2 regions of the Pseudomonas fluorescens group sp. PF-1 genome follow, and region 2 is predicted to be linked to the other one. Evidence: riboswitches for the same ligand, from Rfam matches in the RefSeq annotation. Region 2 holds a riboswitch; the other holds the start of a gene.

Region 1 (14,825 bases), 1.3 Mb from region 2:
GGCCCTCGGGCCCGCCGTAACGTCAGCCGTCGACACGCGCCAGAAACACCCGCGTCACCCGTCGCTCTTCAACCTTGAGGACGGTCATGCGCCAGCCCTGCCACTCATGGCTGTCACCGATCATCGGCAGGCGATCCAACAAGCTCACCACCAACCCGGCCAGGGTTTGATAGTCGTCGGTCGGTTGCGCCGCAAATCCGGTGCGTTGCCGCACCCGCGCCAGGTTCAAGGCACCACTGACCACAAACCCGCCGTTGTCCTCGATCACATCCGGACCTTCGATCTCACTCGCATCGGGCAACTCGCCGGCAATCGATTCCAGAATGTCGGTCATGGTCAGCACCCCGACGAAATCCCCGAATTCATTGACCACAAAAGCGATGTGGGTCGATGCCTTGCGCATCTGCTCCAGGGCATTGAGGATCGAATAGCTGTCGAGCACATTGATGGTCTGGCGTGCCAGGTGCGCAAGATCAGGCTCGTTACCGGCCAGGTACTCCTTCAGCAGTTCCTTTTTGTGCACGAAGCCCAACGGCTCATCCACTGCACCGTCACGAATCAACGGCAGACGCGAGTAGGACGAATGCATCAACCTTGTACGAATGGCCTCGGCATCATCGTCCAGGTCGATATGATCGACGTCGGCGCGCACGGTCATCAGGGTTCGGATCGGCCGTTCAGCCAGTTGCAACACGCCACTGATCATCACCCGCTCGCGACGGTCGAACAGCTCTTCAGTCGGCGCTTCGCCGTTGTCCAACAGGTCGGCAATGTCTTCGCCGACCTCCTCCACGGCCAACTTGCGACCGCCCAGCAAGCGCATCACCGCGTGAGCCGTGCGTTCGCGCATCGGTCGCAGGCCCTGCATCGAACGCTTGCGGCGAGCCCGGGCAACCTGGTTGAACACCTCGATCAGGATCGAGAAACCGATGGCCGCGTACAGGTAGCCCTTGGGAATGTGGAAGCCCAGGCCCTCGGCGGTCAGCGCAAAACCGATCATCATCAAGAAGCCCAGACACAGCATGATCACCGTCGGGTGCGCGTTGACGAAACGGGTCAGCGGTTTGCTGGCGACGATCATCAGGCCGATGGAAATGATCACCGCGATCATCATCACCGCCAGTTCATCGACCATGCCCACAGCGGTAATCACCGCATCGAGGGAGAACACGGCATCGAGCACCACGATTTGCACCACGATCGGCCAGAACAAGGCGTAGGCCGTGTTGGGCGAGCGCTGGCCGACATGCCCTTCGAGGCGTTCGTGCAACTCCATGGTGGCCTTGAACAACAGGAACACACCGCCAAACAACATGATCAGGTCACGGCCGGAGAAGCTCTTGTCGAACACCTCGAACAGCGGTTGGGTCAGGGTTACCAGCCAGGAAATGCTGGCGAGCAGGCCCAGACGCATCAACAACGCCAGGGACAGACCAATGATTCGCGCACGGTCGCGCTGCTCAGGCGGCAACTTGTCGGCGAGAATCGCAATAAACACCAGGTTGTCGATGCCCAGCACCAGCTCCAGCACAATCAGCGTCAACAAGCCCAGCCATGCGGTGGGGTCAGCTATCCATTCCATATAAACGTCTCGATCTCGTCAGTGAATTCAGATTGCCGGGCACGGCAAGGCGCGGCGCAGAGGCCGGGAAACTGCAAGGACAAGGGCGTTTGGGTGCCGGGATAACGGGGGCTTGGCGTGCGTCAAGAACGCGCGTTGGTGCGAAGGGAAAGGGTAACCGGGAGGCTCCGTGAGGGTGTTCATGTAAGTCCTGAATGGAAAAAAGGACTTGGATCGTACAGTTGATCGGGATAATTCCTACAGCCGAAAATCATTTCAAAATCTGTAAAGGCTCTTTTGGAGCTACCCCGCTTTTCTTACCCAATCGATATACCGGAGAACCGCCGGTGATTTCTCAAACCGCCGATGGATCAACGCCAGCCACGACGATGCACTGCAATCCTTGATGGGCCGATACACCACGTTTGGCAAGCTGACATGGCCGACCACCGACTCCGGTACCACCGCCACCCCCTGCCCCAGGGACACCAGCGCGATCACCGCCACCAGGCCACCCGGCTGCGCCCCCAGCTTCGGCACAAAATCGCCCTGAGCGGCCACCTGCAAGGTGCCAACGACTTGTTCGGGGAGGATGAAGTTTTCATTCTGCAAGTGCGCCGAATTGATGACCGTCAGGCGGTTGAGCCACGAGTCCGCCGGCAACGCCAGCACAAAACCTTCGTCGCTCAGGCGTACGCCTTCGATGCCATCGGGCAAGGACAGTGGACAGCGGATGTAGCCCAGGTCGAAGCGCCCCTCAAGAATCATGTTCGGCAAGCTGGCCATGGGGCTTTCACGCACATTGAGGCTGACATCCGGGTATTGGCCGACAAAACCCTGCACCTGCTTTTGCAGCAGCCCCGAATACACCGCCGAAGCAACATAACCGAGTTCGATGTGCCCGATGTCGCCACGGCCGGCACGCTGGGCATTGCGCTGGGCCGCCTCAAATTGCCGCACCGTGGCTTCGGCCTCGATCACCAGCGCCGCGCCCGCTTCGGTCAAGCTGACGTCCCGAGCCTGGCGCAAAAACAGACGCGCCCCCAGTTCGGCTTCCATGTCCTGGATTTGCCGGGTCAAGGTCGGCGGCGCGATCCCCAATTGCTCGGCGGCACGGGTGAAGTTGCGGTGCCGGGCGACCGCGAGGAAATAGCGGAAATGACGAATGTCCATCGGTGCATTAGCTCAAAGGTAATGAAGTGACGAGGTACGCCTAACAAAGGCTCCGTATACCGGCGATAAGCTGCACGAAACCTCACAGTAGAGAACCCGTGCCATGTCCGTCAAACCCAGAGTGAGCAAGCAACTGACCTTACTTACCGCGTCGGCCGTGTGTTCGCTGATCGTGCTCGACACCAACATCGTCGCCGTTACCTTACCGAGCATCGCCCGGGATCTGGGGGCCAATTTCGCAGACATCGAATGGGTGGTCAGCGCCTACATGCTGGCCTTCGCCGCCTTGCTGCTACCCGCTGGCAGCCTGGCCGACCGCTTTGGCCGACAGAAAACCCTGATCTGGGGCCTGGGCATTTTCATTCTCGCGTCCCTCGGTTGCGGCGCGGCGCCAAACGCGTTGTTCCTCGACATCGCCCGGGCCATCAAAGGCGTCGGCGCCGCATTGTTGCTGACCTCGGCGCTCGCTTCGATCGGCCACACCTTCCACGATGAAGTGGAACGGGCCAAAGCCTGGGCGTTCTGGGGTGGCTGCATGGGCGTGGCCATGACTGCGGCGCCGACCCTGGGCGGGTTGATTACCGAATACGTTGGTTGGCGCTGGATTTTCTACCTCAACCTGCCCGTCGGCCTGTTCCTGATGTACATGGTCTGGCGTGCAGTGCCGCAATCCCGTGACGCTCAGGCTGCGCGCCTCGACCCATGGGGCAGCCTCGCCTTCAGCGCGAGCTTGCTGTGCCTGATCTGGGGCCTGATCGAAGCCAGCCGGATCGGCTGGAACAGCCCCCTCACCTACACCCGCCTGTTGGGCGGTGCGCTGTTAATGGGCTTGTTTGTGCTGTTCTAGCGCCTGCAACAGCGGCCGATGATCGACCTGCAACTGTTCAGGCATCCGCGCTTCATCGGCGCCCTGCTCGGCATGTTCGCCTACGCCGCGTGCGCCCAAGTGATGATGACCCTGCTGCCGTTTTACCTGCAGAACGGCTTGGGCTTCAGCGCCATTTCCGCGGGACTGGGCATGCTGCCTTTTGCCGTGACCATGTTGATCTTCCCGCGACTCGGCGCGCGCCTGGCCGGACGTGTAACCCCGGCGAACATGATGGCCATCGGCCTGACTCTGGTGGGCAGCGGCAACCTGCTCAGCGCCTGGGCGGTCAACAGTGGCGGCTACCTGCCCTTCGCCCTGGCGATCGCCGTGACCGGTGCCGGCGCCGGGTTGCTCAATGGCGATACGCAGAAAAACATCATGGCCTGCGTGCCGCGCGAGCGCACCGGCATGGCCTCGGGCATGAGCACCACCATGCGTTTCAGTGCGGTGATGCTGGCCATCGGCGTGTATGGTGCGCTGCTTTCCGGGCATAGCGAACGGCTGCTGCACGACAGCCTGTCGGCACAGGGCGGACAGTGGCTCGAGCAAACCCAGGGCGTCGCCTCGCGGGTGGTGGCCGGTGACATGCCGGCGGCGATGAGCCTGTTGCCACAAGCCGCGCGGCCGGTGGTGGAACCACTGGCGCGACAGGCGTTCGTGGGCGGTTTCAGCCTGTTGCTGTGGGTCGCCGGCCTGGCGGGATTATTGGGCGCAGGGGTTGTGGGAACGCTGATGCGCAAGCCGATTCCAGCGCAACGCTCAGCCTTGGTGCTGGAATGACACCCGGCGTCCAGGCCTGTGAGGAAGGGTTAGCCTGCCGAATTCATCTTTGAATGTGCAGTCCGACGATGAGGCAAGCCTGCGCACTGCGCATCTCAGCCGGGAAGCAATCCGTCGATATGCCGATAATCAGCCTGCAACTGCGCCGCCAGGGCCCGGCTGCGCCCGAGGCGAATCGGCCCGCGTTCGATGTCGATCACCAGCCCCGGACAGTCGAGCACGGGCAGCGTCGGCCAGTCCTTCAAACGGCCATCCGTGACCAGCAGCAACCGTTGCTGCTCCGCCGGGAAGCGCTTTTGCCGCGCGCCCAGCCAGCGCCCCGCTTCACTCAACGCCGCCAGCAACGGCGTGCCACCGCCGGCACCGAGCCCATCGAGCCAGGCGCGCAAACCGCTGGATGCCTTCAAGCCTTGCACCTGCCACTTCGGCTGCGTTCCGCTGGCGGTCAGCAAGGCCAGGCGCGCACGTTGGCGGTAAGCATCGTCGAACAGCTGCGCCAGCAAGCCCTTGGCATCACTCAAGGCGTGATGGCGACGCGTGGATGCCGACGCATCGACGATCACCAGCCACAGCTCCTGGGCTGAACGGGTACGCAGGTGGAACAACAGGTCATCGCGCTGACGTGGCCGGCCGTTCAGCAACGTGCCGGGCCAGTTGATCGAACCGTCGCGCGCGGCGTGACGCTTGCCCTGTTTGCCGTGATCGAGGCGCCCTGCGCGGGGTCTGGCATTCGCCCCCGCGTCTGAGCGAGGGCGAATGCCTAGGGCTTTTTTGGCCAGCTCGGCACTTCACGACGAGCCCCGACCGGCAGCGCCTGAGCGGGCATTTCGCCCCACTGCCCCTGGCCTTCGCCGGCGTTTGGCTGTTGACCGGCGTGGGACTGTTGCTGTTGGGGTGCCGGTGGCGCTTGCTCGTGACGGCGATGGCGCAACGCGAATTCGGCGACCGCATCGATATCTTCCACAGCGATGGCTCGCGCCCCGCGCCAGGCGGCATGGGCCCGCGCCGCGCGCAACCAGACCAGGTCGGCACGCAAACCGTCGACGCCGGCGGCAAAACAACGCTCGGTAATCTGCGACAGGGCGTCATCGTCGAGGGCAATGCTGGCCAATGTGCTGCGCGCCTGCTGGCAACGCTCGCGCAACGACTGCTGCTGGCCTTCCCACTCGGCGCAGAAGCCGTGCGGATCGGTGTCGAAGTCCAGGCGCCGTCGGATGATTTGCCCGCGCTCGGCCGGCGCGGTGTGACCACCGAGGGCGACGTTCAAGCCAAAACGATCGAGCAGTTGTGGGCGCAGCTCGCCCTCTTCCGGGTTCATGGTGCCAATCAACACGAACTTCGCCGAATGCCTATGGGAGATGCCGTCGCGCTCGACCAGGTTGGTGCCGCTGGCGGCCACGTCGAGCAGCAGATCGACGAGGTGATCAGGCAGCAGATTCACTTCATCGACGTAGAGCACGCCACCGTCAGCCTTGGCCAGCACGCCCGGGGAAAATTGCGCGCGACCTTCGCTCAATGCGGCGTCGAGATCGAGTGTGCCCACCAGGCGTTCTTCAGTGGCGCCCAAAGGCAAGGTGACAAACTGACCGCTGGCCAGCAGGTCCGCCAGGCCACGGGCCAGCGTCGACTTGGCCATGCCGCGCGGACCTTCGATCAACACACCGCCGATCTTCGGGTCGATGGCGGTCAGGCACAGCGCGAGTTTCAAATCATCGGCGCCGACCACGGCGGAGAGCGGGAAATGGGGGGTATCGGTCATTGTTCAATCTCGGTCATGGTCGGTGATTTCGAAAGCGGCGTGTCAGTGGCTATTGATGTGACTGACGCTCCATCGCGTGCAAGCTCGCTCCCACAGGGTCGGCGGTGTATTAACTGTCTTCTTCTATATCCAGCAACAGATTCTCCAACGCCTCGCGATATTCGCCCGGCGCTTTCCACATACCCCGCTGTTGCGCTTCGAGCAGGCGTTCGGTCATGTCGCGCAAGGCATGGGGATTGTGCTCGCGAACGAAGTCACGGGTATCGGGGTCGAGCAAATAGGCATCCGCCAGCAACGCGTATTGATGATCGTCGATCAACCGGGTGGTGGCATCGAAGGCGAACAGGTTATCGACTGTCGCCGCCATTTCGAACGCGCCCTTGTAGCCGTGACGCTTGACGCCTTCGAGCCACTTCGGATTGGCCGTCCGAGAGCGGATGACCCGGTTCAGTTCTTCCTTGAGCGTGCGGATTCTGGGCAGGTCCGGCTGGCTATGGTCGCCGTGATAACTGGCCGCCGTTGCACCACTGAGGCTTTCCACGGCGGCCAACATGCCTCCCTGGAACTGGTAATAGTCGTTAGAGTCGAGCAGATCGTGCTCGCGGTTGTCCTGGTTTTGCAGCACCGCTTGCACCTGGCTCAGGCGCTGGGCGAACTGCTCGCGGGCAGCGGTGCCTTCGTCGGAACCGCCGTAGGCGTAGCCACCCCAGTTCAGATACACCTCGGCCAGATCCTCGCGGCTCTGCCACAGGCGACCGTCAATGGCACCCTGCACGCCCGCGCCATACGCGCCGGGCTTGGCACCGAAGATGCGCCAACCGGCCTGGCGTCTGGCCGCGTCTTCGTCCAGTCCCGATTGCAACAACGCTTCACGTTCGGCGCGAACCTTGGCCGCCAGGGGGTTGAGGTCGTCGGGTTCGTCCAGCGCGGCGACCGCTTGCACGGCGGCGTCGAACAGGCGGATCAGATTGGCGAAGGCATCGCGGAAGAAACCCGAGACGCGCAACGTCACGTCGACGCGGGGGCGGTCGAGCAAACTCAGCGGCAGGATTTCAAAGTCGTCGACCCGCTGGCTACCGGTCGCCCACACCGGACGCACGCCCATCAGCGCCATGGCCTGTGCAATGTCGTCACCACCGGTGCGCATGGTCGCAGTGCCCCACACCGACAGGCCGAGCTGGCGCAGGTGATCGCCGTGGTCTTGCAGGTGCCGTTCGAGAATCAGGTTGGCTGACTGGAAACCGATGCGCCATGCCGTGGTGGTGGGCAGGTTGCGCACGTCCACCGAGTAAAAATTGCGTCCGGTGGGTAGCACGTCCAACCGCCCGCGACTCGGTGCGCCGCTGGGGCCGGCCGGAACGAAGCGCCCGCTCAGGGCATCGAGCAGACCGCGCATTTCGGCCGGGCCACAGGCGTCCAGGCGTGGCGCGACCACTTCGCGCAGGTTGTCGAGAATGGCTTGCACCTCGGTCCAACCGGCCTCCTGTAGGAGCGAGCTTGCTCGCGGGGGTGTGTCAGCCGCATTGATGTCAACTGACACACCATCGCGAGCAGGCTCGCTCCTACAAGGGGCATCCAGCGCCTGAGAGATCAGTTGTGTGGCAAACAGTTCCAGGCGTTCGCGGGTGTCGCCGGTAATGCGCCAGGGTTCATCGCTGATCGACAACAACGCATGCGGACGCGGCCCGTTCCACGGCTCGGCCAGTGCACAATCGAGCGGATCGAACCCCAGTTCAAAGGCTTTCGCCAGCGCCCTGAGCAGGCTTGATTGCGCACCACGCCCATCGCCACGGGGAATGCGCAGCAGTGCGAGCAAGGTGTCGATGCGCAGGCGCCCGGTCGGTGACTCACCGAACACGTGTAGGCCATCGCGGATCTGCGACTCTTTCAAATCGCACAGGTAGGTGTCCAGACGCGGCAACCAGATCGCCGCGTCGGCATCGCTGTCGAGTTGTTCGTCCAGTTGCAGTTCGCGGTCAATATGAGTGTCGCGCACCAGTTGCAGGATGTCGCGTTGCAACTCCCGGGCACGTCTCGGATCAAGCAGTTGCGCTTCGTAGTACTCATCCGCCAACAGCTCGAGATTGCGCAGCGGGCCGTAGGTTTCGGCGCGGGTCAACGGCGGCATCAAGTGGTCGATGATCACCGCTTGGGTGCGCCGCTTGGCCTGGGCGCCCTCGCCCGGATCGTTGACGATGAACGGATAGATATTCGGCAACGGCCCGAGCAACGCGTCCGGCCAGCAGTGTTCAGAGAGCCCGACACCCTTGCCCGGCAGCCATTCGAGGTTGCCGTGCTTGCCGACGTGGATCACGCCGTGGGCGCCGTAGGTGTTGCGCAACCAGAAGTAAAACGCCAGATAACCGTGGGGCGGCACCAGGTCGGGGTCGTGATACACCGCGCTCGGGTCCACCTGATAGCCCCGCGCCGGTTGAATGCCGACGAACGTCAGGCCGAAACGCAACCCGGCAATCATCATCCGCCCGGCACGGCACATCGGATCGCTCTCGGGTGCACCCCAGCGTTGTAGCACTGCCTGGCGGTTGGCTTCGGGCAGCGCGTTGAACATCTGCAGGTAGTCGACCATGGCCAGGCTTTGCTGACACGGGCGCTGGTCGAGGGTGTCAAGATCGTTGCTGACGCCGCCGAGCAGTTGCTGGATCAACGCGGTGCCGCTGTCCGGCAACGGCGCGGGCAAAGGATAACCTTCGGCCTGCAGTGCACGGAGGATATTCAGTGCCGCAGCCGGGGTGTCTAGGCCGACGCCATTGCCGATACGCCCGTCGCGGGTCGGGTAATTGGCGAGAATCAGCGCGACGCGTTTTTCGGCATTCGGCAGCCGCGCCAGATCAATCCAGCGCCGCGCCAGTTCGGCGACAAAGTCCATGCGTTCCGGTTGCGCGCGGTAGCAGACCACATCGGACTGACTGCGCTCACTGCGCCAGGCCAGGTCCTTGAAGCTGATCGGTCGGCTGATGATTCGCCCGTCCAGTTCCGGCAGGGCGATATGCATCGCCAGATCACGCGGGCCGAGCCCTTGTTCGCTGGCGCGCCATCCCGGTTCGTTATCCTGGGCGCAAATTGCCTGAATCACCGGGATATTGCGGCGAAACGGACGCAAATGCGGAGCTTCAGGACTCGATTGGGCGAAACCGGTGGTGTTGAGAATCACCGAGGCGCAGACCTCGTCCAGCCAGTCCTCGACCACCGACAGGCAGCCGGGTTCTTTCAAACTGGCCAGGGCGATAGGCAACGGATTCAACCCCGCTGCCTGCAAACGCTGACAGAAGACGTCGATGAAAGCGGTGTTCGCCGCCTGCAAGTGCGAGCGGTAGAACAGCACCGCCGCCACCGGTTGATCGGTCCGCCATTCGGCTTGCCAATCACTCAGTTGCGCCGGACTTTTGTGTGGGTGGTAGATCGCCGTGCGCGGCAAGGCTTGTGGCTCGGACCAGGCGTAATCACGGCCCAGCCAGCGATTGGCCAGGCAGCGAAAAAAGCCCAGGGCATTGCCCATGCCACCTTGACGCAAAAACTGCCAGAGTCTGTCGCGGTCCTCAGCACCCACGGTGCTAAGGTCGCTGAGCTCCGGGTCCGGACGATCGTCACCCGGCACCAGAATCAGCTGCACCCCGCGCCGGGAAAGCTCTACCAAGCGCTCTACGCCATAACGCCAATAGGCGATGCCGCCGTGCAGCGAGATCAGAATGACCTTGGCGTGGCGCAGCACTTCGTCGACGTACAAATCGACCGAAGCGTGATTCTGCACCTGCATCGGGTTGGCCAGGCGCACGCTCGGGTAATCGTCAGGCAACTGCTGGGCCGCTTCGGCGAGCAGCGCCAGGCTGGAATCGCCGCTGCACAGGATCACCAGCTCGGCGGGGGTTTGCCCAAGGTCGGCAATGTTGTCGTCCGACACGAAACCGCCGGGCTGAGTCCTGAGCAGGTGCATGGCTTATACGCTGAGCGCGGCGCGCAATTGCGTTTCGAGCAGCGCGGCGTCCAGCGCCTGGCCGATCAACACCAGACGTGTGGTGCGTTCTTCTTCGCGCCCCCACTGACGGTCGAAGTGCTTGTCGAAACGAGTGCCCACGCCCTGGATCAAAAGGCGCATCGGTTTATTCGGGATCGCCGCGAAGCCCTTGACCCGCAGGATGCTGTGCTCCACCACCAATTGCGTCAGCGCGTCCATCAGCAAGCTCTCGTCAGAGGCTGGCAGTTCGATGGAGATGGAGTCGAAAGCGTCGTGATCGTGGTCGTCGTGATCATCATCGTCGTGGTGATGATCGTGATGGCTGTGGCGGCTGTCGATGTGTTCTTCGGAACCGGCGCCCAGGCCGATCAGAACGTCCAGTGGCAGGCGACCGCTGCTGGCTTCAATGACTTTCACCGCAGGCGGCAACTCTTCAGCGACTTCCAGGCGCACGCGGGCCAGGTCTTCCGGGCTGATCAGGTCAGCCTTGTTGAGGATTACCAGGTCGGCGCTGGACAACTGATCGGCGAACAGCTCGTGCAGCGGCGATTCGTGGTCCAGGTTCGGGTCGAGTTTGCGCTGGGCGTCCACCTGATCCGGGAACGCGGCGAAGGTGCCGGCGGCCACGGCCGGGCTATCGACCACGGTGATCACCGCGTCAACGGTGCAGGCGCTGCGGATTTCCGGCCACTGGAAGGCCTGGACCAGCGGCTTTGGCAGCGCCAGGCCGGAGGTTTCGATGAGGATATGGTCGAGATCGCCGCGACGGGCAACCAGTTCGCGCATCACCGGGAAGAACTCTTCCTGAACGGTGCAACACAGGCAGCCGTTGGCCAGTTCGTAGACGCGGCCATTGGCTTCTTCTTCGGTGCAACCGATGGAGCACTGCTTGAGGATTTCGCCGTCGATGCCCAGCTCGCCGAACTCGTTGACGATCACCGCGATGCGACGCCCTTGAGCGTTGTCGAGCATGTGCCGCAGCAAGGTGGTTTTGCCCGAGCCGAGGAAGCCGGTAACGATGGTGACGGGGAGTTTGGCCAGTGTTTTCATCGGATGCCCTTTGGCAAGGTGGCGGGCATACGGGACGAGAACCGGCAACGCCTGTGCGCGCCGGAAGCGTTCGCCACCGGATCACCCCGCCCGGTTGTAGTGAGAATCTGTTCGAGGCAGGTCTCCTGGCTGACGGCGTGCCAGTCGCTTGACTGGCGTTGGCTGCGCCTTCCCGCGGGCTCAGGACCTGAGCGTGCAGTGGCGTGGCAGCGAACATCACCGTTCACAGTTGCGGGGGCAGCCGCGGCATTGACCGCGTTCCCTTCTTAGCTTCGGCAAACGCCGAAGAACCTCGAAAGCGCAAGGCTACGCATCGTATTGGGGCGGGTCAATGTTCATGCTGAGTTCTACAGCGCCTGCTCGCGAATCAAGCAACTCAGTCCCGAGTTGAGAACACTTGCCAATTGACGCCCCACCTCTGCCCATGCTCTCCTACACGCCTTGTTACGGGTGCCCTTCACAGGGTGAAACGGGAAACCGGTGAATCATGTGCTTTACTCTAAAGCCATGTCAGTCCGGTGCTGCCCCCGCAACGGTAAGCGAGCGAAGCGTCAGATCCACTGTGCCAGTGCGGCATGGGAAGGTGATGCTTGCAGGTTCAGGCGATAGCCAGCACCCCTCGTGAGCCCGGAGACCGGCCCGCAACACAAAGTGAACCTTACAATCACTGAATGACAAACCCGCGGTGGGCGGGCGCTGTTCGAACCTCTGCGCGCTCGCTCGTGCAGGGATTTGCATGCGCTCCCATTCCCCGCTGACAGAACTGAGGGAAGCGCCATGTCGATCATCAGCACCACCGGCCACAGCACCACCGCCAGCAGCACCACAACCCTGACTCAACGCCTGACCGCCGCCGTGTGTGCGTCGATCCTTGGTGCGTGCCTTGTGTATTTCGCCGGCTTCTCGCACATCGAGGCGGTTCACAACGCCGCTCACGATACCCGTCACAGCGCTGCCTTCCCGTGCCATTGAGACCTGTCGACATGATCAAGCGTATCGCGCAAACCGCGGGGTTCACGGGGCTGCTGGCCGCCCTGCTGCTGACCCTGCTGCAAAGCTTCTGGGTCGCTCCGCTGATTCTGCAGGCCGAAACCTACGAAAAATCCGAACCCGCTGCTGTTGAAGTCCACGAACACGCCGCTGGCGTCGCCGCTCACACCCACGATGCCGAAGCCTGGGAGCCGGAAAACGGCTGGCAGCGCGTGTTGTCGACCACCGGCGGCAATCTGGTGGTGGCTGTCGGTTTCGCCCTGATGCTCGCCGGCCTGTACACCTTGCGCGCGCCGACCAAAACCTCTCAGGGATTGCTCTGGGGCCTGGCCGGTTACGCGACCTTCGTGCTCGCGCCGACCCTTGGCCTGCCGCCGGAACTGCCAGGCACCGCCGCTGCCGACCTGGCGCAACGGCAGACCTGGTGGATTGGCACCGCCGCTTCAACCGCTGTCGGCATCGCGCTGATCGCTTTCAGCCGTCACTGGCTGATGAAAGTCCTCGGTGCAGCCATCATTGCCGTCCCTCATGTGATTGGCGCACCGCAGCCGGACGCGCACTCGATGCTGGCACCGCAAGCACTGGAAACCCAATTCAAAATCGCTTCGCAGCTGACCAATGTCGCGTTCTGGCTGGCCCTGGGCCTGATCAGCGCCTGGCTGTTCCGCCGCAAGAGCGATGGTCAATACCACGCATGACCGATACCGGCACAGCGCCGACCCTGGTGGTCGGCCTGGGCTGCCAACGGGGCTGCCCCGTCACCACGTTACGGGCGTTGCTCGATCAGGCGTTGCAAGCGCACCAGATCGAATTGCATCAGATCAAGGCCCTGGCCAGTATCGACTTGAAGCGAGATGAGCCGGCCCTTGTCGAGCTGGCCGAGCAACTCGCGCTGCCACTGACGTATTTCAGCAGCGAACAGTTGGCCGGCTATGAGCCACAACTCAGTCATCATTCGCAGATCGCCTTCGAGCGAACCGGCTGCTACGGCATAGCGGAAAGTGCCGCACTGGCCCTGGCCGAGCAGTTGACCCATTCGCCGGCCAAACTGCTGATCAAGCGGCAGAAATATGCCCAGGCCACCTTCGCATTGGCCTGCTCGACGTAAAATCCTCGATAATCCGCGCTTTCGATCATGAGCAATCTTCATCTGCTGCCTTGCCCAGCCCCTTTCTCCCACAGGAATCGACGATGACCGTCTACTTCATAGGCGCAGGTCCTGGCGACCCCGAGCTGATCACCGTCAAAGGCCAGCGGCTGATTCGCAGCTGCCCGGTGATCATCTATGCCGGTTCGCTGGTGCCCGCCGCAGTACTGCAAGGACATTGTGCCGAGCAAGTCGTCAACAGCGCCGAACTGCATCTGGAACAGATTATCGACCTGATCAAGACCGCCGACGCCAAGGGCCAGGACGTGGCTCGCGTGCATTCTGGCGACCCGAGCCTGTATGGCGCCATCGGCGAGCAGATTCGCTACCTGCGCGAACTCGGCATTGCCTTTGAAATCATTCCCGGGGTCACCGCTACGGCCGCCTGCGCAGCGCTTTTGGGGGCGGAGCTGACCCTGCCCGACGTCTCACAGAGCGTGATCCTGACTCGCTATGCCGACAAAACCGTGATGCCGGCCGGTGAAGAATTAGGCAGCCTGGCGCAGCATGGAGCCACCATGGCAATTCACCTGGGGGTCAATCATCTGGAAAAGATCCTGGCCGAATTGCTGCCGTATTACGGCGCGGATTGTCCGATTGCAGTGATTCACCGCGCGACCTGGCCGGATCAGGATTGGGTGGTGGGTACGCTGGAAGACATTGCCGGGAAGGTTCAGGCCAAGGGGTTTCGGCGCACGGCCTTAATTCTGGTGGGACGGGTGCTGGGCAGTGACCATTTCAGCGAATCGTCGCTGTATCGCGCGGGGCATGCGCATCTCTATCGACCTTGAACCCTGCTGAATCCTGTGGCGGGGGCTTATCGGATCGCAACAGGTTATCGAACACCCATAAAAAACGGCGCTCACGGGCGCCGTTTTTTAATTTCGCAGCGAACACCTTAGTAGTAGGCGTTTTCTTTCTGCGTGTGGTCAGTCACGTCACGAACACCCTTGAGCTCGGGGATACGCTCGAGCAAGGTGCGCTCGATGCCTTCCTTCAGGGTCACGTCTGCCTGGCCGCAGCCCTGGCAACCACCGCCGAACTGGAGAACGGCGATGCCGTCTTCAACCACATCGATCAGGCTGACCTGGCCGCCGTGGCTGGCCAGCCCCGGGTTGATCTCGGTCTGCAGGTAATAGTTGATGCGCTCGTTGATCGGGCTGTCGGCGTTGACCATCGGGACTTTGGCGTTTGGCGCCTTGATGGTCAGTTGGCCGCCCATGCGGTCGGTGGCGTAGTCGACAACCGCGTCGTCCAGGAAAGCTTCGCTGAACGAATCGATGTAAGCGGTGAAGCTTTTGAGCCCCAGCGCGGTGTCTTCGGGTTTTTCTTCGCCCGGCTTGCAGTAGGCAATGCAGGTTTCGGCGTACTGGGTGCCAGGCTGGGTGATGAAGACGCGGATGCCAATGCCCGGGGTGTTCTGCTTGGAGAGCAGATCAGCCAGATAATCGTGGGCGGCGTCGGTGATGGTTATAGCGGTCATGGAAACTCCTCGCAGGCTTGGGCGCAGTTTACGCCAATCAT
Region 2 (14,825 bases):
ATCAGCGAGTAACCGTTGGAGTGCGGGCCGGACGACGGCAGGGCGAGCAGGGCATCGCCGGCTGCGACTTTGGAGCCGTCGATGATTTCGGATTTCTCCACGACGCCGACGCAGAAACCGGCCAGGTCATAGTCTTCGCCTTCGTACATGCCAGGCATTTCAGCGGTTTCGCCGCCCACCAGGGAGCAGCCGGACAGCTCGCAGCCAGCACCGATGCCGGTCACGACCTGGGCCGCGGTGTCGACGTTCAGTTTGCCGGTGGCGTAGTAGTCGAGGAAGAACAGCGGCTCGGCGCCGCAGACCACCAGGTCGTTGACGCACATGGCAACCAGGTCGATGCCGATGCTGTCGTGTTTGTTCAGGTTCAGCGCCAGGCGCAGTTTGGTGCCGACGCCGTCGGTACCGGAAACCAGCACAGGCTGTCTGTAGCCGGCCGGGATTTCGCAGAGGGCGCCAAAACCGCCCAGGCCGCCCATGACTTCCGGGCGCGCAGTGCGCTTGGCGACGCTCTTGATGCGTTCGACCAATGCTTCACCGGCGTCGATGTCTACACCGGCGTCCTTGTAGCTCAGGGAGGGTTGCTTGCTCATGATCCAGGCCTTTAGGGGGGATTCAGGGGTAACGACCGGGTCCAGCGGGGCCGCCGAAATCGACGAGGGCGATTGCCTCACGCGATATTCGAAGGTGCCCGGCTGTTGCCGGTCTGCGAAGGCGCGCGATTTTATCAGGCTTGAAGGGCAGCGGCCATCCTCAGGCCGACGGCAGGGGCATATCCGCCTAAAAAAACCGTATTTGTTCCGTTTGGTGGCATCCTTCACGCCTGCTCAAGGTGCCGCCATTAAGCGTCTATCGTTATGACAGTGCGAAAACTTACTCGGGACGTGTGAATGTTTTGCGCCGGGCGATGGTCACAGCCTTGCTCGATTGTCTTCATGCGGTCTGTTCCAGCCGCTCTTGTCGCCAGGAATCTTCCATGCGTTTTTCTAAATTCTTGTTTGTGGGCTGTTTATCCCTGACCAGTCTGGTCACTCATGCCGAAACCGTCAAAGGCCTCTATCAAGTACGCGAGCCCGTCAGCAGCCAGACGCAGGAGGAGCGTGATCAAGCGACTCAGCGCGCGCTGGACACCCTGGTATTGCGCCTGACCGGTGACCCCAAGGCAGCGCAGAGTCCGGGGTTGGCGGCGATTCGCAAAGATCCGCAGCAAATCATCAGTCAGTACGGCTTTGACGCAGGGCCGCCGGAAGTGTTGAAGGTCGATTTCGATCCGACAACCACCGAGCAGGCGTTACGTCGCGCCGGGTTGGCCATGTGGGGCGCCAATCGGCCGTCGATCCTCGGCTGGTGGTTGAACGACTCCACGGAGGGGTCAAGCCTGGTGGGCGATGGCCAGGCCAGTGCGATGCCGTTGCGCCGGGCAGCGCAGCACCGTGGTTTGCCGTTGCGCCTGCCGCTTGCGGACCTGAATGAGCAAGTCGTCGCCACGGCGCCGAATCTGGAAAGTACCGATCCGGCTGTGTTGCGCGCCGCCTCGGAACGTTACAACGCCGACGCCGTGCTGGCGGTGCATGCCCGCGAAGAGGGCGGTCAATGGCAGGCCAAATGGCATTTATGGCTGGGTGACCAGAAAGAAGCCGGCAGTGTGCAGGGAGCCGATCAGGCTGCCGTGGCGGATGCAGTGATGCTCGCGGTCAATGAGCGTCTGGCGCCGCGATTCGTCGCCAGGCCGGGGGCTTCGACGCAGCAGTTGCTGGAAGTGCAAGGCATGAACCTTGAGCGCTACGCGACGCTCGGACGTTTACTGGAACCCTTCGGCGGGCGTCCGCAAAGTGTCGACGGTGACCGGATTCTGTATCGGGTCAATGGCAGTACCGATCAATTGCGGGCGCAGTTGTCACTGGCGAAGTTGCAGGAGGTGGCGGCGGCGCCAACCCCGGCACCGGCACTCCCTGTCCAGCCCGTAGCGGACGGTTCGACCCCGGCTGTAGCGCCAGCTCCGGTTGCGACTCCGCAATTGCATTTCCGCTGGTAGATTATCTTTCTTTATATAGAAGCAATGGAGTGGTTCATGGTCGATACGCGGCGTTGGTTCTGGTTGGGTGGAGTAGTCCTGCTCTGCGCGTTTGTCTGGCTGTTGCATCCGATCCTTACGCCGTTCCTGGTGGCGTTGCTGCTGGCCTATCTGTTTGATCCATTGGTGGATCGGCTGGAAAAGGCCGGGTTGTCTCGGACCTTGGGTGTGGTCGCGGTGTTCGCGCTCTTCACCTTGATCTTCACCGCGCTGCTGCTGGTGCTGGTGCCGATGCTCGCCAAGCAGTTGTTCCGGTTGTATGAGCTGGCGCCACAGATGCTCGATTGGCTGCAGCACACCGCATTGCCGTGGGCGCAATCGAAGTTCGGGTTGTCAGAGGGTTTCTGGAAATTCGACAAACTCAAGGCTGCGATCAGCGAGCACATGGGCCAGACCTCCGATATCGTCGGCGTGGTACTGAGTCAGGCGACGGCTTCCGGCCTGGCGGTGATTGGCTGGCTGGCCAACCTGGTGTTGATTCCGGTCGTGAGTTTTTACCTGCTGCGGGACTGGGACCTGATGATGGCCAAGATCCGCAGCCTGCTGCCGCGCGACCGTGAAGAGCGCGTGGTGTCGCTGGCCGGTGAGTGTCATGAGGTGCTGGGAGCGTTTGTCCGTGGCCAATTGCTGGTGATGGTGGCGTTGGGTGTGATCTATGCCGCGGGCCTGATGCTGGTGGGGCTGGAGTTGGGGCTGTTGATCGGCCTGATTGCCGGTCTGGCCGCCATCGTGCCTTACATGGGCTTCGTCATTGGTATCGGCGCCGCCTTGATCGCGGGCCTGTTTCAGTTTGGTGGCGATCTGTATCCCATGGTCGGCATCGTCGCGGTGTTCATGGTGGGGCAAGCGCTCGAAGGCATGGTGCTGACGCCTTTGCTGGTGGGTGACCGGATTGGCCTGCACCCGGTGGCGGTGATTTTCGCCATTCTGGCCGGTGGTGAGTTGTTCGGGTTTACTGGCGTTTTGCTGGCGCTGCCGGTCGCGGCGGTGATTATGGTGCTGGTGCGCCATGTGCATGATTTGTATAAGGATTCTGATATGTACTCGGGTGTTGATGAACCTGAGCTCTAGGCCTTGTCATGGGTAGCCCGGCTCGGCGCCGGGTTATCGCCGGCTCCGCCAAAGAAACTGTCATAAAATCAGGGCGCCAACGCAAACCTTTGATTTTGCTTGTGGTCTGTCGCATTGTGCGGTCGGCGTCACGGGTATAAACTTCGCAAACTTTACACAGAGGCCACTAACGGTTCCTTTGGAACTGTTCAGTCAGCATGAAACCGATTCAGCTGCCCCTAGGTGTGCGTCTGCGTGATGACGCCACCTTTATCAACTACTACCCAGGCGCCAATGCCGCTGCACTCGGCTATGTCGAGCGTCTATGCGAAGCCGACGCCGGCTGGACCGAAAGCCTGATTTACCTATGGGGCAAGGACGGGGTAGGGCGTACGCATCTGTTGCAGGCGGCCTGCCTGCGCTTCGAGCAGTTGGGCGAGCCGGCGGTGTATTTGCCGTTGGCCGAATTCCTGGACCGCGGTATCGAAATTCTCGACAACCTTGAACAGTACGAACTGGTCTGCCTGGATGATCTTCAAGCGGTGGCCGGCAAGGCCGACTGGGAAGAAGCGCTGTTCCATCTGTTCAATCGCCTGCGCGACAGTGGCCGACGGCTGTTGATTGCCGCATCGACTTCCCCGCGTGAGCTGCCGGTGAAGCTGGCAGACCTCAAATCCCGCCTGACCCTGGCGCTGATCTTCCAGATGCGTCCGCTTTCGGACGAAGACAAATTGCGTGCCCTGCAACTTCGCGCATCGCGGCGGGGACTGCATCTGACCGACGAGGTCGGGCATTTTATTTTGACCCGTGGAACACGCAGCATGAGTGCGCTTTTCGAATTGCTCGAGCGGCTCGATCAGGCCTCCCTTCAAGCACAGCGCAAGCTGACTATTCCCTTCCTGAAAGAGACGCTCGGCTGGTAGAAAAAAAGCCGGGAATGCCAAGGCCGGCGGGGCTTTCGGCATATTTCAGGCGCCAGGAAATACGCTTTCCTGCAGGGCTGCAGGCTGCGCAAGTGTTTAATATGGGCTTAAGCGCTTAGATGTTGGCAAGAAACCGATAAGTCACAAAAAGTTCGATTGAATTTGCAAATGAGGATGATAGCGGGCATAGTCTCGACTTCTTTACAACTATCAGCCACGGTCGTGCCCATGCTAAAGCGCTTCGCACCCCTCGTGCCTCTCGCACTCGTCACCCTGTTGTTCGGTTGCGCTGCTCACTCTCCAGTGTCCCAGCAACAGCAACAGCAGCAGCAACAGGTTAAAAATTCTGTTACCGCACAGTCGTCCGCTCTTTACCAGGACGCTTTTTACCAGGAAGAGAAGGCCACTGAAAAAGAGCTGGCTGACTTCGCCGATGGCAAGTCGTATCAACTTCCGGCGCTGGCTGACAGCATCCTCGAACGCGGCATGTCCCTGATCGGTACCCGTTACCGTTTTGGCGGTACTTCTGAAGCCGGTTTCGATTGCAGTGGGTTTATTGGCTATCTGTTCCGTGAACAAGCCGGCATGAACCTGCCACGCTCCACTCGCGAAATGATCAACGTGGATGCGCCACTGGTGTCTCGCAGCAAGCTCAAGCCTGGCGATCTGCTGTTCTTCGCCACCAACGGTCGTCGTGGTCGTGTCAGTCACGCCGGGATCTACCTGGGTGACAACCAGTTCATCCACTCCAGCAGCCGCAAAAGCGGTGGTGTCCGGATTGATAGCCTGGGCGACAGCTACTGGAGCAAGACCTTCATCGAAGCCAAGCGAGCTCTCGCGATGGCGCCAAACGCGGCTCCGATTGTGACCGCACGCAATTAAGCGGACATTTTGTAGGGCGAACTTAAAGTCTTACTTGAAGTTTGCCGCATAAGCGCTAGAATCTGGTCTATGAATGATGGCAAACCGCCTGCGTAACGCGCAGGCGGTTTTCTTTTCTGCACCCCCAGCAGAAAAACGCCGCAGCCAGATCAGGATGCTCTGCTTATGTCGACGTCGGCCCGCCTCGCAATCATGCTTTTCGCAGCGCTGCTCAGCGCTTGCGCCAGCCGCACACCGCCGCCTGCGCCGGTGGCTCGCACTCCTCTCGTTTTCGGTTCCTCCCAAGCCTTTTCGCCTGAAGCGGAAGACGTACTGTTTCGTGCGTTGGGCCTGGTGGGTACGCCGTATCGCTGGGGTGGCAATACACCGGATTCCGGGTTCGATTGCAGCGGGCTGATCGGCTACGTGTACCGTGATGTCACCGGTATCTCGCTGCCGCGCACCACTCGCGAAATGATCTCCATGCAAGCGGCCAATGTGGGCAAGGAAGGCCTGCAGACAGGTGACCTGATCTTCTTCGCCACCAATGGCGGTTCGCAGGTCAGTCATGCAGGCATCTACGTCGGCGAAGGTCGCTTCGTCCACGCGCCTGCCACCGGCGGCACGGTGAAGCTCGACAGCTTGTCCAAGGCGTATTGGCAGAAAGCCTACCTGAGCGCCAAGCGCGTCCTGCAACCGGAACACCTGGCGCGCAACCCGTAACAGCCAGAGGGTGCTGTCATGACCGCTCGCACGCTCAATCTTGACGATTCGCTCTATCACTACCTGCTTGATGTGTCCCTGCGCGAAACCCCGCTGCTCAAACGCTTGCGCGACGAAACCCAGGCGTTGCCCATGGCGCGCTGGCAGGTGGCGCCGGAGCAGGGGCAGTTTCTTGCATTGCTGGTGAAGCTGACTGGCGCGCGACGTCTGCTGGAAATCGGAACGTTTACGGGGTACAGCGCGCTGTGCATGGCTGCGGCACTGCCCGATGACGGCTCGATGATCTGCTGCGATATTCCCGGCGACTACAATGCCACCGCACGTCGTTACTGGCGGGAAGCCGGCCTAGCCGAGCGTATTGATCTGCGTTTGGCACCCGCGCTGGAGACCCTCGCCGAACTGGAGAGGCAAGGGCAGGGCGGGCAATTCGATCTGGTCTTCATCGACGCCGACAAGGCCAATTATCCCACCTACCTTGAACACGCGCTGCGGCTGCTGCGGGTGGGTGGATTGGCGGTGTTCGATAACACGCTGTGGAGCGGGCGGGTACTGGAAGAGCGTCCGCTGAGCGCAGACACCCGAGCCATCCAGGCGCTCAACCGTGCCTTGAAGGATGATTCGCGCTTGGACCTGTCGATGTTGCCGTTGGGCGATGGGCTCACGCTCTGCCGCAAACGGTGATTCTTGCGGGGGCGGTCTTGCCCGCCATAGCGGCAGTTCAGGCAGCATCGATATTGCAAGGGCCGGCCCTATCGCGGGCAAGCCCGCTCCCACAGGTTTGATGTGTACTTATTTGACTGCTGAAACCCGCCAAACCTTGTTCCCTACATCGTCCGCCACCAACAAGGCGCCTTGCTGATCTATCACCACGCCCACTGGCCGGCCCATGGCTTTTTCTTGGTCATTGAGAAAACCCGTGAGCACATCCACCGGCTGCCCGCTTGGTTTGCCGGCGTCGAACGGCACGAATATCACTTTGTAGCCACTGTGCGGCTTGCGGTTCCATGAGCCGTGCTGGCCAACGAAGGCGCCCTGGGTGAATGGCGCCGGCAACCGGCTGCCTTCGGCGAACGTCAGTCCCAGGGAAGCGGTGTGCGGGCCGACCGCATAGTCTGGCGCGATAGCCTTGGCCACCATGTCCGGGTTTTGCGGCTCGACGCGAACGTCGACATGCTGGCCGTAATAGCTGAATGGCCAGCCATAGAACGCGCCGTCCTTGACCGAGGTGATGTAGTCCGGCACCAGATCGCTGCCGATTTCATCGCGCTCATTGACCGACGTCCACAGTGCCCCGCTTTGCGGCTCCCAGGACAGGCCATTGGGGTTGCGCAAGCCCGAGGCAAAGATCCGGTGGTTGCCGGTGGCGCGGTCCACTTCCCAGATCGCCGCACGGCCTTCTTCCTTGTCCAGGCCGTTTTCGGCAACGTTGCTGTTCGAACCCACCGTGACATACAGCTTGCTGCCGTCCTTGCTGGCGATGACGTTTTTGGTCCAGTGGTGATTCAGCGTGCCGCCGGGCAGGTCGAGTACTTTGATCGGTTGCGACTTGATCGCTGTATCGCCGTTTTCGTAGTGAAAACGCAGCAATCGATCGGTGTCGGCGATGTACAGGTCATTGCCGACCAGCGCCATGCCGAAGGGGGAGTTCAGGTTTTCCAGAAACACCGTGCGGGTTTCCGCGATGCCGTCGTGGTCCTGGTCGCGCAGCAGGGTGATGCGATTGGCGCTCGGCACGCCCGCGCCGGCGCGCCCCATGACTTTCTTCATGACCCAGCCGCGTATGCCTGTCCCGTCATCGGGTTTGGGCGGTGCATTGGTTTCGGCCACCAGCACGTCGCCATTGGGCAGCACATAGAGCCAGCGCGGGTGGTTGAGGTTCTCGGCGAACACGGCTACTTGGGTACCGGCAGCGGCGACGGGTTTGGCGCCCTCCGGCCAGCCGATCGCCGGGGCGATGTTGACCGTCGGAATCAACGTCTTGTTGGGTTCTGGGAGCCTGGGTGACGGGCCGGTGCCGTCGGAGACTTGCAGGCTGGAGGTTTCACCGCAAGCGGCGAGTCCTCCGGCGAGCGCGATAGCGAGTACGAGTTGGGGCTTGCGCATACTGATCTTCCCTATGAATGCAGTGACCTGATCAGTAGAGAAGTTACGTCGCGCGATGGTTCAACCGTTAGCCGCGAGCTTCCTTGAACAGCACGGCAATGCCGGGATGATAGTGACCTCCTTCGTTGTGCAACTTGCGGTAGGCGTAGGGGAAATACCAGGCGACGGCGCAGGTGTGCTCCTTTTGCAGGTCGTCCACCATGTCCTGCAATTCTTCCGGGGTGGCGCCATGTTGGGTTTTCTGCGGTGCCACAAACAGGCAGCCGAGTCTCAGGTCGCTGGCGTAGCTGACGCGTTTGGCCTCGCTGGTGATATCGAGCAGGGCCTGGGTCAGGTTCAGGCTGTTCACCCGTGGCCAGCGTTGTGTGGCTTGAATCCAGGCGCGAGCTTCGGGTGTGGCGATAAACAAGTCGGCACGACCGTTGCGTTCGCCTTCATCGATTTGTTTGCGGGTGGGCGATTGTTGCAGGGTGACCATTTCGGCCATCCAGGCAGCGGCGGAAAGCAGGCCGAGATTGGCTTTTTCGTCGAGCCAGTAAGGCGTTTCGTTATCGCCGCGTACGGCGTTGTAGCGGTCGATACAGTCAAACCAGCGCTCCAGCACCGGGCGCAGGAATTCCAGTTGCGGATTGCTGATGATCATGCCTTGCATGGGGCTCACCCTTGTTATTGTGATGTGGGGTTGTGGCTCTTTGATATCATTGCTTGAAGTGTGGCACAAGATTGGCGTCAGTTTATTGATCAATGGCAGTTATTCGCCCGCGTACCCCGTCTTCAATTGACGCTCCACCCCCAACCCTCTAACCTTCGCGGCTTGTTTCAGGTGCTCTGTGACTTGGGTCGACAGAGTGAAACAGGGAAGCCGGTGAGCAGGTCCTTCAATGCGTGAAGGCCTTCGATCCCGGCGCTGCCCCCGCAACGGTAAATGAGTGAAAGCTGCGCCTTGAGCCACTGCGTCGTCATCGATGCGGGAAGGCGCGCAGCCAGGCCAACGCCGCTCATGAGCCCGGAGACCGGCCTGATCCATTCAAGCGGCATCACGGTGGGCGATGCCAGGCTTCTTGCCGTCTGTTCTTGTGCCTGCCCGCCGTTATCCTGCCTCAACGGAGAGCTCTCCCATGACTGATACCCCTGATCGTGACGAACGTCATCTGGCGCGCATGTTGCGCAAAAAAGCCGTAATCGATGAACGCATCGCCAACTCCCCGAATGAATGCGGCCTGCTGCTGGTGCTGACCGGCAACGGCAAAGGCAAGAGCAGCTCGGCGTTCGGCATGCTGGCCCGCTCGATGGGCCATGGCATGCAGTGCGGTGTGGTGCAGTTCATCAAGGGGCGCAACAGCACGGGTGAAGAGCTGTTCTTCCGGCGCTTCCCGGAACAGGTGCGTTTTCATGTGATGGGCGAAGGCTTTACCTGGGAAACCCAGGATCGTCAGCGCGACATCGCCGCCGCCGAAGCCGCGTGGGAAGTGTCCCGTGAACTGCTGCGCGATCCATCCATCGGCCTGGTGGTGCTGGATGAGTTGAACATCGCCCTCAAGCACGGTTACCTCGATCTGGATCGGGTGCTCAGTGACTTGCAGGCTCGCCCGCCAATGCAGCACGTGGTGGTCACCGGTCGTGGCGCCAAGCCTGAGATGATCGAGCTGGCCGACACCGTCACTGAAATGGGCATGATCAAGCACGCCTTCCAGGCCGGTATCAAGGCGCAGAAAGGCGTCGAGTTGTGAGTCGCACGGTATGAATAGCCCTCGTCAATGCCCGGCCGTACTGATTGCCGCGCCGGCCTCCGGTCAGGGCAAGACCACCGTCACCGCCGCGCTGGCCCGTTTGCATCGCAATCAGGGACGCAAGGTTCGTGTGTTCAAATGTGGCCCGGACTTTCTCGATCCGATGATTCTGGAGCGCGCCAGCGGTGCGCCGGTGTATCAGCTGGACATGTGGATGGTCGGCGAGCAGGAGAGTCGGCGTCTGTTGTGGGAGGCCGCAGGCGAAGCGGACCTGATCCTCATCGAAGGTGTCATGGGGCTGTTCGATGGCACGCCGTCCAGTGCTGACCTGGCGCGGCACTTCGGCGTGCCGGTGCTGGGCGTGATCGACGGCACCGCCATGGCGCAGACCTTTGGTGCCCTGGCCCTGGGGCTGGCGCGCTATCAACCTGACTTGCCGTTTGCCGGTGTCCTGGCCAACCGCGTGGGCACCCTGCGTCACGCGCAGTTGCTTGAAGGCAGCCTGACCGAAGGCCTGCGTTGGTATGGCGCGTTGTCCCGCGAAACCGCCATCGAATTGCCGAGTCGTCACCTTGGCCTGGTGCAGGCCAGTGAGTTGAACGATCTCGATCTTCGCCTCGATGCGGCGGCCGAAGCCCTAGCCAGCAGTTGCGAGGTGGCGCTTCTGCCGGCCGTGGAATTCGCAGCCCCGGATGTGATCGCTGCCGAACCCTTGCTGGCGGGTGTGCGCATTGCCGTGGCCCGTGATGAAGCGTTTGCCTTTACCTATGGCGCCAGCCTGGATTTGTTGCGGGCCATGGGCGCCGAGTTGTCGTTCTTTTCACCGATGCGTGACAGTCGGCTACCCGAGGCAGACAGCCTCTATCTGCCGGGCGGCTACCCGGAATTGCATCATGTGGCGTTGTCGCAAAACACCTCGATGCTGAGCGCGATTCGCGCGCACCACGAGGCGGGCAAACCCTTGCTCGCCGAATGTGGCGGCATGTTGTATTTGCTCGATTCGCTCACCGATGTCGAAGGTACGCGTGCAGAATTGGTCGGCCTGCTGGCCGGGGATGCGGTGATGCAAAAGCGTCTGGCGGCACTGGCGCTGCAGGCTGTCGAATTGCCGGAAGGTTCCCTGCGTGGGCATACCTATCATCATTCGCTGACCACCACCGGGCTCGTGCCGATTGCCCGTGGCTTGAGCCCCAATGGCGGGCGCGGGGCGGAGGCGGTTTATCGTGAGGGGCGGATGACGGCCTCTTATGTGCATTTCTATTTTCCGTCCAATCCGACCGCTGTAGCCGCATTGTTTGCACCCGATCTTGAGGACGCGTTCGCCGGCAAGCCGGCTCCTGCAGTTGATCACCTGAACCCTGTAGGCGCTGGCTTGCCAGCGAAGAGGCCATGACCGACAACGCCTTTTCCGAAGCCGAACGCGCAGCGGTCTACCGGGCCATCGGTGAACGCCGCGACATGCGTCACTTCAGCGGTGGCACGGTCGAGCCTGAATTGCTGCGGCGGTTGCTCGAAGCCGCGCACCAGGCGCCAAGTGTCGGCTTGATGCAGCCCTGGCGGTTTATCCGCATCAGCGACCGAGCCCTGCGCGGCCAGATCCGGGAACTGGTGGAGCAAGAGCGCATTCGCACCGCCGAAGCCCTCGGCGAACGCACCGACGAATTCATGCAGCTCAAGGTCGAAGGCATTAATGACTGCGCCGAGGTGTTGGTGGCGGCGCTGATGGACGATCGCGAGCGGCATATTTTCGGTCGTCGCACCTTGCCGGAAATGGACATGGCTTCGTTGTCCTGCGCGATCCAGAACCTGTGGCTGGCCTCCCGGGCCGAAGGCTTGGGCATGGGCTGGGTCTCGCTGTTCGAACCGCAAGCCCTGGCCGATTTGCTCGGCTTGCCGCCCGGTGCCAAACCACTGGCCATTTTGTGCCTGGGACCGGTCAAGGAATTCTACCCGGCGCCGATGCTGGTCCTTGAAGGCTGGGCGCAGGCGCGTCCGCTCAGTGAATTGTTGTATGAAAATTATTGGGGAGTGCGCCAATGAGTGTGGCGTTGTTGAGTGTCGCCGCCGTGGCGCTGGATGCGCTGCTGGGTGAACCCAAGCGCTGGCATCCGCTGGTGGCGTTCGGTCGGTTTGCCGAGCGTATCGAGCAACGTTTCAACGCGGGTGGTCGCGGCTGGCGCAGTCACGGGGTCACCGCGTGGGTGATTGCGGTGTTGCCGCTGACCTTGTTGGCCACGGCACTTTCCTGGGCGCCTTATGTGGGCTGGATGGTCGAGATTCTTGCGTTGTACTGCGCCCTCGGCATGCGCAGCCTGGGCGAACACGTCGAGCCCGTGGCCAGGGCCTTGCGCAGCGATGATTTGGAAGAGGCGCGTACGCGCGTCAGTTACCTGGTCAGCCGCAAGACCAGCGAACTGGATAAAACCGAAGTGGCCCGTGCCGCCACCGAATCGGTGCTGGAAAACGGCAGTGACGCCGTGTTTGCCGCACTGTTCTGGTTTGCCGTGGCCGGTGCGCCAGGCGTTGTGCTCTACCGTTTGAGCAACACGCTGGACGCCATGTGGGGCTATCGCAATGAACGCTTCGAGCGTTTCGGCTGGGCGGCAGCGAAAATCGATGATGTGCTCAATTACATTCCCGCGCGTTTGGTAGCGCTGACCTACGCCTTGCTGGGCCAAACCCGACTGGCCCTGAAATGCTGGCGGACCCAGGGCCCGACCTGGGACAGCCCGAACGCCGGCCCGGTGATGGCTGCGGGGGCCGGTGCGCTGGGCGTCGAATTGGGTGGGGCGGCGATCTATCACGGTGAACTGCATCAACGTCCGCAACTGGGCGAAGGCGTGCCGGCGGATGCCGACTCCATCGATCGTGGCTGGCAACTGGTCCAGCGCGGGGTATGGTTATGGCTGCTGATTCTCTGCCTGGGGGCTGAATTTTATGCTTGAGCACGGTGGACGGTTGCGCAAGGCGGCGCTCGAATACGGCATCGAGGAAGCCGATTGGCTTGACCTGTCCAGCGGCCTCGCGCCCTGGCCGTTTCCCGTTCCGGATATCCCGCTGCGGGCCTGGGCGCGGTTGCCGGAAAACGATGACGGGCTGGAACAGGCCGCCTGCGATTACTACGGCACCCTGCAGGTATTGCCGGTGGCGGGGTCGCAGATGGCCATCCAGTTACTGCCGCGTCTGCGTCGGGCGGGGAAGGTGGGCGTGCTGTCGCCGTGTTATGCCGAACATGCCGAAGCGTGGCGCCGCAATGGCTACATCGTGCGCGAGGTGCTGGAGCAGGAAGTCGATTTCTTTGTCGACAGCCTGGATGTGTTGGTGGTGGTTAACCCGAATAATCCCACCGGCTTGAGCCTGCCCCCCGCTCGCCTGCTCGACTGGCATTCACGACTGGCCCAGCGCGGTGGCTGGCTGGTGGTGGACGAAGCGTTCATGGACAACACACCGCAGCAGAGCCTGGCGCCGTTCTCCCATCTGGTCGGCCTGATCGTGCTGCGTTCGTTCGGCAAGTTCTTTGGTCTGGCCGGGGTGCGGCTGGGATTTGTCCTGGCCGAGCGCAAGTTACTCAAGTTGCTCGCCGAACAAGTGGGGCCATGGGTCGTCAGCGGTCCGACCCGGGTGGTGGGCCAGGCCTGCCTGCGTGATGTCGAAGGGCACGCATTGCAACGCGTGCGCGCGGAAGTGGCCAGTGAACGTCTGGCGGTGCTCCTGGAGCAGCACGGTTTCAAGCCTGATGGCGGCTGCGCATTGTTCCAGTGGTTGATCACCGATCGCGCCGAAGAACTGCATGAATTCATGGCCCGGCGCGGCATTTTGCTGCGGTTGTTCACGCACAACAGCAGTCTGCGTTTCGGGTTGCCTGCCGATGAAGCCGACTGGGTGCGTCTTGCCGCCGCATTCGCAGCCTTTGCCAAGGAAGGCCAATGACAACGTTGATGGTGCAGGGCACCACATCCGATGCCGGTAAAAGCACACTGGTGACGGCGTTGTGTCGCTGGGTTACGCGTCAGGGCGTCAGCGTGGTGCCGTTCAAGCCGCAGAACATGGCGCTCAACAGCGCCGTGACGGCCGACGGTGGCGAAATCGGTCGCGCACAAGCCGTGCAGGCGCAGGCCGCTTACCTCGAACCGCACACCGATATGAACCCGGTGCTGCTCAAACCCAACAGCGATACCGGCGCTCAGGTGATCATCCATGGTCGCGCCGTCACAACCATGAACGCCGTCGCCTATCACGACTACAAAGCCATCGCCATGCAAGCGGTGCTGGCTTCCCATGCGCGGTTGAGTGCGGCGTATCCGGTGGTGATGGTCGAAGGTGCGGGCTCCCCAGCGGAGATCAACCTGCGTGCCGGGGACATCGCCAACATGGGCTTCGCCGAGGCGGTGGATTGTCCGGTGCTGCTGATCGCCGACATCAATCGTGGCGGGGTGTTCGCGCATCTGGTGGGGACGCTGGAGCTGCTGTCGCCCAGCGAGCAGGCGCGAGTCAAGGGCTTCATCATCAATCGTTTTCGCGGCGATATCGCCTTGCTGCAACCCGGCCTCGATTGGCTGGAACAGCGCACCGGCAAGCCCGTGATCGGCGTGCTGCCGTACGTGCTGGATCTGCACCTGGAGGCCGAGGATGGCATCGATCAGCGCCAGACCGACAAGGCCGATCAGGTTTTGAAAGTGGTGGTGCCGGTGCTGCCGCGCATCAGCAACCACACCGATTTCGACCCGTTGCGCCTGCACCCTCAGGTGGACCTGCAATTCATCGGTCCCGGCCAGGCGATTGCGCCAGCTGATCTGATCATTCTTCCGGGCTCGAAAAGCGTGCGCAACGACCTGGCGTATCTGCGCGCCAACGGTTGGGAAACCGCGATCTCGCGACACCTGCGCTACGGCGGCAAAGTGCTGGGCATCTGCGGCGGTCTGCAAATGCTCGGCGAGCAGGTGCACGATCCGCTGGGCCTGGAAGGCGTTCCGGGGTCCAGCGCCGGGCTGGGGTTGTTGGCGTTTGAAACCCGACTCGAAGAACACAAGCAACTGCGCAATGTGCGCGGGCGTCTGGCGCTGGAGAACGCTGAAGTCAGCGGTTATGAAATCCATGCCGGCGTCACCACCGGGCCGGCGCTGGAAAACGCCGCCGTACTGCTCGATGACGGACGCTGTGACGGTGCGCAAAGTGTCGATGGGCAGATTTTCGGCACCTATCTGCACGGTCTGTTCGAATCCCCGGCAGCGTGCAGCGCCCTGTTGCGTTGGGCGGGGTTGCAGGCTGTGCAGGACGTGGATTACCACGGATTGCGCGAGCGGGATATCGAGCGGCTGGCGGATCTGGTGGAGACGCATCTGGATACCGGGCTGCTGCGGGGGC

The links. Region 2 has a riboswitch for cobalamin ahead of cobO (cob(I)yrinic acid a,c-diamide adenosyltransferase). Riboswitches for the same ligand answer to the same signal wherever they lie in the genome.
Region 1: it holds a riboswitch for cobalamin, as region 2 does, so the genes downstream of both, ACX3YD_RS13655 (CbtB domain-containing protein) here and cobO (cob(I)yrinic acid a,c-diamide adenosyltransferase) in region 2, are expected to answer to the same signal.

Annotation. Positions count from the first base shown of each region.
Region 1 covers NZ_JBTMNG010000001.1:2,824,918-2,839,742, reverse strand. Annotated here, with positions in the region: gene ACX3YD_RS13690 (TerC family protein) at 23-1,582, opposite strand; gene ACX3YD_RS13685 (LysR family transcriptional regulator) at 1,865-2,734, opposite strand; partial or broken gene ACX3YD_RS13680 (MFS transporter) at 2,838-4,382, shown strand; gene ACX3YD_RS13675 (vWA domain-containing protein) at 4,478-5,023, opposite strand; gene ACX3YD_RS13670 (ATP-binding protein) at 5,143-6,141, opposite strand; gene cobN (cobaltochelatase subunit CobN) at 6,251-10,093, opposite strand; gene cobW (cobalamin biosynthesis protein CobW) at 10,097-11,164, opposite strand; cobalamin riboswitch at 11,263-11,474, opposite strand; cobalamin riboswitch at 11,596-11,821, shown strand; gene ACX3YD_RS13655 (CbtB domain-containing protein) at 11,942-12,136, shown strand; gene ACX3YD_RS13650 (CbtA family protein) at 12,148-12,852, shown strand; gene ACX3YD_RS13645 (cobalamin biosynthesis protein) at 12,849-13,262, shown strand; gene cobM (precorrin-4 C(11)-methyltransferase) at 13,346-14,092, shown strand; gene nfuA (Fe-S biogenesis protein NfuA) at 14,200-14,784, opposite strand.
Region 2 covers NZ_JBTMNG010000001.1:1,570,039-1,584,863, forward strand. Annotated here, with positions in the region: gene purM (phosphoribosylformylglycinamidine cyclo-ligase) at 1-590, opposite strand, end outside; gene ACX3YD_RS07480 (DUF2066 domain-containing protein) at 974-2,032, shown strand; gene ACX3YD_RS07485 (AI-2E family transporter) at 2,069-3,142, shown strand; gene hda (DnaA regulatory inactivator Hda) at 3,340-4,044, shown strand; gene ACX3YD_RS07495 (C40 family peptidase) at 4,273-4,926, shown strand; gene ACX3YD_RS07500 (C40 family peptidase) at 5,092-5,628, shown strand; gene ACX3YD_RS07505 (O-methyltransferase) at 5,647-6,309, shown strand; gene ACX3YD_RS07510 (PQQ-dependent sugar dehydrogenase) at 6,418-7,731, opposite strand; gene ACX3YD_RS07515 (hypothetical protein) at 7,799-8,383, opposite strand; cobalamin riboswitch at 8,536-8,767, shown strand; gene cobO (cob(I)yrinic acid a,c-diamide adenosyltransferase) at 8,850-9,461, shown strand; gene ACX3YD_RS07525 (cobyrinate a,c-diamide synthase) at 9,472-10,854, shown strand; gene bluB (5,6-dimethylbenzimidazole synthase) at 10,851-11,501, shown strand; gene cbiB (adenosylcobinamide-phosphate synthase CbiB) at 11,498-12,406, shown strand; gene cobD (threonine-phosphate decarboxylase CobD) at 12,399-13,391, shown strand; gene ACX3YD_RS07545 (cobyric acid synthase) at 13,388-14,825, shown strand, end outside.